Regions from separate parts of the Halobacillus sp. ABD4_316 genome, predicted to be linked through region 1. Evidence: riboswitches for the same ligand, from Rfam matches in the RefSeq annotation. Region 1 holds a riboswitch; the other holds the start of a gene.
The links. Region 1 has a riboswitch for cobalamin ahead of ACXAJH_RS18020 (ribonucleoside-diphosphate reductase subunit alpha). Riboswitches for the same ligand answer to the same signal wherever they lie in the genome.
Positions count from the first base shown of each region.

Region 2: another riboswitch for cobalamin. It lies ahead of ACXAJH_RS04170 (ABC transporter substrate-binding protein); the one in region 1 lies ahead of ACXAJH_RS18020 (ribonucleoside-diphosphate reductase subunit alpha).

Region 1 covers NZ_JBSWZA010000006.1:39,552-43,375, reverse strand. Annotated here, with positions in the region: gene ACXAJH_RS18030 (alpha/beta hydrolase) at 1-330, shown strand, start outside; gene ACXAJH_RS18025 (class I SAM-dependent methyltransferase) at 365-1,048, opposite strand; cobalamin riboswitch at 1,241-1,414, shown strand; gene ACXAJH_RS18020 (ribonucleoside-diphosphate reductase subunit alpha) at 1,548-3,779, shown strand; gene ACXAJH_RS18015 (ribonucleotide-diphosphate reductase subunit beta) at 3,797-3,824, shown strand, end outside.
Region 2 covers NZ_JBSWZA010000001.1:766,027-769,850, forward strand. Annotated here, with positions in the region: gene ACXAJH_RS04160 (adenosylcobinamide amidohydrolase) at 1-226, opposite strand, end outside; gene ACXAJH_RS04165 (FecCD family ABC transporter permease) at 223-1,287, opposite strand; gene ACXAJH_RS04170 (ABC transporter substrate-binding protein) at 1,250-2,245, opposite strand; cobalamin riboswitch at 2,373-2,563, opposite strand; gene ACXAJH_RS04175 (class D sortase) at 2,669-3,316, opposite strand; gene ACXAJH_RS04180 (DUF6612 family protein) at 3,383-3,824, opposite strand, start outside.

The DNA.
Region 1 (3,824 bases):
ACAGATCTCCAGCCCGGGTCAGAAGCTCTCCGACAGATGGAAGAAAACAAGGAAAACTTCCCGCCCGAAATTGAAGTGCTTGCCATTGCGGGCGTCATCAACGGAACGGAACCGGAAGAAGACCATTGGGATGGACTCGTCCACTCTTCCAGTGTCAGCAGACTGGAGAAGATTGTTCCCTTCGGTCAGTACAAAGAGGAGCTGATTTTCAACAATCTGGCCACACATTCCGGTCTGCATGAGCTTGCAGAAGTGGACCGGATGCTTGCCGTTTTCCTTTGGGATGAAACGGACGAAGATAACCTTAACTCTTTTGACGAGCATTTATAGTCCACACTCCCGGCACCTGTTCATAGGTGCCGGTTTATTTTTTCTCCAAAATGAACAGCCACATAAATGTCAGCGCCTGCTTCAAATCCTCATCAAGATCGGCAAGCAGGTGAGGTTCCACCCCTCTTTTATAAACGCCTTCTCCATCGATTACTTCCCAGCCATTTTCAACAGCCAGCTGCTGTAATTCCCATGGCATCATCGTATTGCAGATCACCTTTTCCCCATACAGCCTCCGGTAGCTGTTCACTCTCGGCATTGCTGTCGGGCCAAGAAGCCCTATACAGAGGCGTCCACCCGGCTTCAGCACCCGCTTCATTTCCTCCAGCCCCGCTGCAGGTACTTCTGTCCATTCCAGTGAATTAACAGCCATTCCGCCATCGAACTGTTCATCTTCAAAAGGCAGATCCGCCAAATCGCCCTGCACAAACCTCAGCTGCGCATGATCGTCCACCCGTTGATTGGCCTTGTTCACCATATCTTTGGAAAGGTCCACGCCTGTCACGTCATACCCTTCCTTGGATAACATATAGGAACCGTATCCATCTCCACAGCCAAGGTCCGCAATTGTGCCGGCCGGCAGATATTTTTTCACAAAAGGGACAATGCTCTTCCTGCTTCCCTCTTCCCACATGGTGCGGCTCTTTTCTCCCCACATATCTGAACGGCTGTCCCATTGGCGTTCTGCTTCCTTATGCCAGTTAAATGTTTCACTCATTCTGAACCCTCCTGAAAAATTTTTCTCCCACTTTCATTATAGTATATAAAACCGCGCCACTCACTGGTTTCCCTTATCGAAAAAAGGGGAATCCTACCAACCATCCAAAAGAAAAGAGTTGCATGATTCATCCACCCACGTTATGATAAAAACACTAGATAAGCTATTAAATAACAACAAAAACACTATATATAGTATGAACGAATCGAAGATGCCACAAGGCTTAATAGGGAATCCGGTGAAAAACCGGAGCTGCCCCCGCAACTGTCAGCACTCGCGAAACGGTAAAACCACTGTGCCACGCACGGGAAGGACCGGAGTAAGAACGAGTGTCAGCCAGGAGACCTGTCTTCATTCGTCGCAGTTTCAACTTCTTCGGGGATTGAGAAGATGAAGCGATGAAATGAAAGAGCCTTGTCTCTTCCTTTTTTTCGTTTCATGGTTTCATCCGCTCACCCCCAAAGAGCGGTTTTTTTTATGAAAAAAAAGGAGTGACACTATGGCTGCCACATTAACGACGACAAGCTGGACGAACAAGATTCAACAATGGAAGGACGACTTTCCTCAGCTTCCCCTGGACGATTTTTTAGAAAAGCAGTCTTCACAGATCGCAGACAAACCCTATGATGAACAGGCAGATGCCCTTATCCTCGAGTGCCTCGCCGAAATAGATGAAGCGGCACCGGACTGGACTTATGCGGCCAGCCGGATCCTGCTCACCCGTATGTACGAATCATCTGCAGGGAACCGCAGCACAACGAAGGCCTATCAAAATTTTCATGGCTTGATTGAGACGTTGATCGAGAAACAGATTTACACACACAAGCTGCTCACTTATTACAAAAAAGAAGAACTGGATGAACTGGAACAGGTTATCACGCCGGAACGGGATCACTTATTTACGTATATCGGTCTGAAAACGCTGTCGGACCGTTATTTGGCAAAAAGTAAGTCCGGGGAGATTTTCGAGCTCCCTCAAGAGCGTTTTATGATTATTGCCATGGTTTTAATGGCTCAGGAAGATGAAAACAAGCGTCTCTCTCTTGTGAAGGAAGCGTACTGGGCTCTCAGTCACCTGTACATGACCGTTGCTACCCCGACCCTTTCCAACGCCGGAAAGAGATATGGACAGTTAAGCTCCTGTTTCATTGATACCATCGATGATTCTCTCCAGTCCATCTATGACAGCAACACAGACATTGCCAATTTGAGCAAGCATGGCGGGGGCATCGGTGTGTACTTAGGTAAAATCCGCAGCCGCGGCAGCGATATCCGTGGATTCAAAGGCGTTTCCTCAGGGGTCCTTCCATGGATGAAACAGTTGAACAACACCGCGGTCAGCGTGGATCAGCTCGGCCAGCGTCAGGGAGCGGTCGCCGTGTATCTGGACGTATGGCATAAGGATATCTTCCCGTTTCTGGACAGCCGGCTGAACAACGGAGATGAACGTCAGCGCACCCACGATTTGTTTACAGGGGTATCCATCCCCGACTTATTTATGGAAGCGGTGGAAAACCGGGAGGACTGGTATTTATTCGATCCTCACGAAGTTCGTACGGTTATGGGCTTTTCTCTGGAAGACCACTTTGATGAACATAAAGGAGCCGGTTCTTTCCGGGAAAAATACCAGGCCTGTATCGAAAACCCTGATTTGTCCAGGGAAAAAGTACCCGCCATTGAAATTATGAAGCGGATCATGATCGGTCAGCTGGAAACCGGGACCCCTTACATGTTCTATCGGGATGAAGTGAACCGTATGAACCCCAACAGCCATCAGGGCATGGTTTACTGCAGTAACCTCTGTACAGAAATTGCCCAGAATCAAAAAGCGACTGTGCAGGAGGAACAGTATGTCGAGGACGGAAAAATCATTTCGGTAAAAACCCCGGGGGATTTTGTCGTCTGTAACCTGTCCAGTGTCAACTTAGGCCGTGCCGTTCCTGCGGGCGTTATGAAGCGCCTCGTAAGCATCCAGGTTCGTATGCTGGATAATGTCATTGAACAAAATACGATTCCTGTCCTTCAAGCGCAGTTAACAAACCATTCCTACCGCGGCGTCGGTCTCGGTACCTTCGGCTGGGCACACCTTCTCGCCAAGAAGCAGCTGGACTGGGAATCAGATGAGGCTCTCGGATATACATCGGAGGTATATGAAGCGCTTGCCTATCACGCCATTGAAGCAAGCAGTGAGCTGGCCGCTGAAAAAGGAAGCTATCCATATTTCGAGGGATCCGACTGGGAAACCGGAGAATTTTTTGTTAAACGGTCGTTTGACCAGGAAGGCACGTGGAACTGGAAAGCCCTGCAGAAGAAAGTCTCCCAGCAAGGCATGAGAAACGGTTATTTGATGGCTGTGGCGCCAAACTCCAGTACCTCCTTAATTGCCGGCAGTACAGCAAGTATTGATCCGGTATTCAAGAAATTCTACTCCGAAGAAAAGAAAAATTATAAAATCCCGGTGACAGCTCCCGAACTGAACCATGAAACCTACGGGTACTATCCATCCGCTTATGATGTGGATCAGCACGCAAGCATCCGCCAGAACGGCATCCGCCAGAAATATATCGATCAGTCCATTTCCTTCAACCTGTATGTCAGAAATACTATTCAGGCCAAGGAACTGCTTGCGCTGCATATGGATGCATGGAAAAACGGTCTGAAAACCACTTACTATACCCGCTCCACTTCAAGTTCCGGAGACTTTGATGCTTGTGAAAGCTGCTCATCGTAAAAAGGAGACCAAGACTTATGGAAACATTAAACAAACGAAAGTTAG
Region 2 (3,824 bases), on a different contig from region 1:
TTTCCTTCGCTGTTTCTTTCGCTGTCATACGGCTGATCGGACGGCCCTGAATGGCAACGTCCCCCCTGACTCCCGGCAGCGTCCCGTTTATCGCTTTAAGTAACGTCGTCTTTCCACTGCCGTTCGGACCGAGGATACCAAACATTTCACCCTTAAGTATAGAAAAGGACAGATCATGAAGAATGTCATGGTCGTAACCGGCATAGAGATGTTGCACGTCAATCATGAACTTCTACCTCCTTTTCTTCTTCGGATTAGTATGGCAGCAAACATCGGTGCCCCGATCAGAGCGGTGACCACACCTATAGGAAGCTCGGATGGGGTGACGATTGTTCTGGCCAGTAAATCAGCGAGAATTAGAAATGCACTTCCATTCAAGACACACAGTGGTATTAGATGCCGGTGATCACTACCAAACAACTTCCTGCATATGTGAGGGATAACCAGTCCGACAAATCCGATGGTCCCGGATACGGCAACAGCCGCACCAGTCAAGATAGAGGCCGCAGACAGGACCACGTATTTTTGACTCTCCACATGAACCCCGAGCTGCCTGGCCCGCTCCTCACCAAAGGTCATCGCATTCAGTTCCTGTCCTGTAAATATGAGCAATAGGACTCCACCAACAAAGAAAGGAAGCATCAAATGGACATAATCCCAGCCACGGTTACCGACACTACCAAGCAGCCAGTTGATGATCTGCCGCAGCTCCTCTCCTGTCAAAGAAATCATAAGGGAGATGAATGATCCGAGGAATGAGCTGAAGATAATCCCAGTTAAGATGATCGTCGTCATGGACATCGATCGGTCTACAAGCCTGGCAAAACCTACGACGATAAAAATCGTGCAGATCGCTGCCGTAATACTTACGACTGGAAGCGTAAAAGAACCGGCAAAAGGAAGACTTATGCCCAGGAACAAAACCGCAACCGCTCCCACCGACGCCCCTGAAGACACGCCGAGTGTATAGGGATCCGCGAGCGGGTTTTTAAGCAGACCTTGAAAAGCGGCCCCTGATACAGCCAGTGCGCCGCCTACCAATCCTGCAAGAACGACCCTCGGCAGCCGGATCTGCAGAATAATTGCCTGCAGAGTAGGATCTGTCCCTTCAGACACAGGCAAAAATGGAAGCAGCTGCCCGCCGATGATGCGGGCAATAGCTTCGAAGGAAATCGGGACACTGCCAAGGGAAGCCCCGAGAAAAATGCTGAACACTAAAAACAAGACACTGCCAATATAATGTGTCGTCTTATTCGCTAAAAACGTCTGGATAAACGGCTTCTGCAAGTTCCTGAACCCCTTCAACTAAACGTGGACCCGGACGTGTGACAAGATCGGAATGAACATCATAGACTTGTTCTTCCTCTACAGCAGGTACGGTGTCCCAGCCATCCCGGCTTAACACACTGCCTTGAGGATCTTCTGTGTAATAGCCATACGTCGTAATGATGACGTCCGGCTGCAGTTCAACAATTGCTTCATTGTTCATTTTGAACCAGCCTTCCTGATCCCCGACAACGTTTTCCGCCTGAATAGCAGCCAGCATTTCATTCAAAAATGTGCCTTGTCCACCTGTGTAGATTTCAGGTTCCGGTGACACTTCCACAAATACATCTTTTTTGTCTTCCTCAGCAATCGCAGCCGCCTTTTCTTCAACCGCTTTCAAGTCTTCCTGCATACCAGAGACGATCTCTGAAGCTTTTTCGCTTGTTCCGGTAATATCTCCAATCGTGGCAATCGTTTCATAGACCGTATCGAACGAAGAAGCATCCTTAACGACATAAACGGAAATCCCTGCATCACGAATCTGCTGAAGGGCTTCTTGGGAAGTATGCGCTCCGGAAGCATGAGCAAGGACTACATCCGGCTCAAGTGAAAGGATTTTCTCTACATTCAAATCCTGTCCTCCGATCTTTTCTTTTTCGGCAGCTTCTTCCGGGTAATTGGCGAAATCACTAACCCCGACCACTTCCTCGTTCAAGCCAAGTGCAAACAGGATTTCCCCATTGCTTGGAATTGTACTGATAATATTATCCGGTTCTTCTTCGATGGTTACTTCATTATCCATAGCATCCGTTAAGGTCAATGGATAAGAACCCTCTTCTCCGGACGTTTCATTTTCTTCTGTCGTTTGGTCGGACTGGTCCTCGGAAGACTCTGCACTCTCATTCCCACCTGAAGCACATCCTGCCAGTAGACCGATGACAAATAACACAGCCAGCAGCTTTCTCCATAAATGTTCCATCTTTATTCCTCCCCTTATTCCTTGGAACACAAAAAAACACATCCCCGGAAAAGATGTGCACCATTAGAAAACACCGCAGACGGGTCCCTTCTAATCTTTCGACACACCCTCCTATCCGCGTAGGTTTTTTTGGTGTTTAAAGCAGGCAGGTCTCCTGACTTCAGGTCAACAAGCCCCGCTCCTTCCCATACGTTTTTGCGTACAGTGGATCATCTGCGGGTCTCTCTCTGTTACAGTGGCGGGACCGTGCTGGAATTTCACCAGCTTCCCTATTAAGCAATTGAGTCGGTCAATTGCGCCTGCTTTTCCAATATGTAGTTCATTTCTATTGTAAACGAAATTTGACTAAATTGCTCCCATTTTCTTTTTTTCCGCCGGACTTTATTTAATCCAACCTGCCTGTCAAAGCTGTCCATCCTCTTGTCATGATCCGTCCATTTCACTAACGTGGACCAAAGAAGCTTGAATGATATACCTTTCAGGCGCGTCTCCAACAAAATTAAACGGGTAACAGGTAGTCAGTGTCAATGTCGGCTCCTTCTTATCCACAATGACAGAGCGGTCGTCTGCGTCGGTAACCCAGGTCTTCTCTACTTTGTATTCATAACGCTTTTGTTCATACTCATAAAAAAGGGAATCTCCTTGTTTGATATCGCCCAGGTTCGTAAAAACCGTCTCCCGGTGCCCGCTTAACACGGTATGCCCTTTTTCATCAGGAGTGGTGGTCCACTCACTCACATACATGCCGACGCCCCGTTTCAGTGAATCCTCATCCGCGCCCCAGTAAGTGGTGTATCCTTTGTTAAGCATCGGGATGATCAGCCTTCCCATCTCTTCTCCTTTTTCATATGTAGATACTTGCTCACTGTACACCTTCTCTTTCCCTGCCGTTTTACGATCAGGGCCATCCAAGACCGCCATTTCATTTATTTCCGTGGAAGCTTCCTCCCATGTACTGATTTCTTCTTGGGAGACCTTCTCTACTGCACCGGCAGCATTCCACCATTGAAGTCCATAAAACAGAGAGATGGAAAGCCCGATGGTTATGATCCCAATAAGAAATTTATTCACGAAAAAACCTCCTTTTTCATTAATAAAGAAAGGGAGAAGCCGCTGTGCGGCTTCTCTATCTCCTTCTTATGCTGTCTCTTTTCTTCTGTACAAAAGGACGACTCCGGCAGCAGCGGCAGCAAGTGCACCTGCTAATGCGTATACCGGTTCATTGGAAGACGTGTCTGGAAGCTCACCGCCGGCAGCCTCTTCGAGTGTCTGGGCATCCAGGACTTCCTGAGGAATTTCAATAGAGCCTACCCCATTGAAGTTGGAAAGAGTGACATCAGAAGTCTGACTGATAGTTACAGATTCACCGCTGTCCTCAAACATCATTTTCATGTCCATCATCATACCTGTCATATAATGGTTTTCTTTATCAATGGTTACTTGATAAGAGAAATCTTCAATTTCAACTTTCTCCATCAACTGCTCCATCATCTTCTGCATTTCAGCAGACTGCTCCGAATCCTGCTGACTGCCGGAAGATTGAAGCATTTGCGTGGACATTTTCAATAGTTTTTCGCCG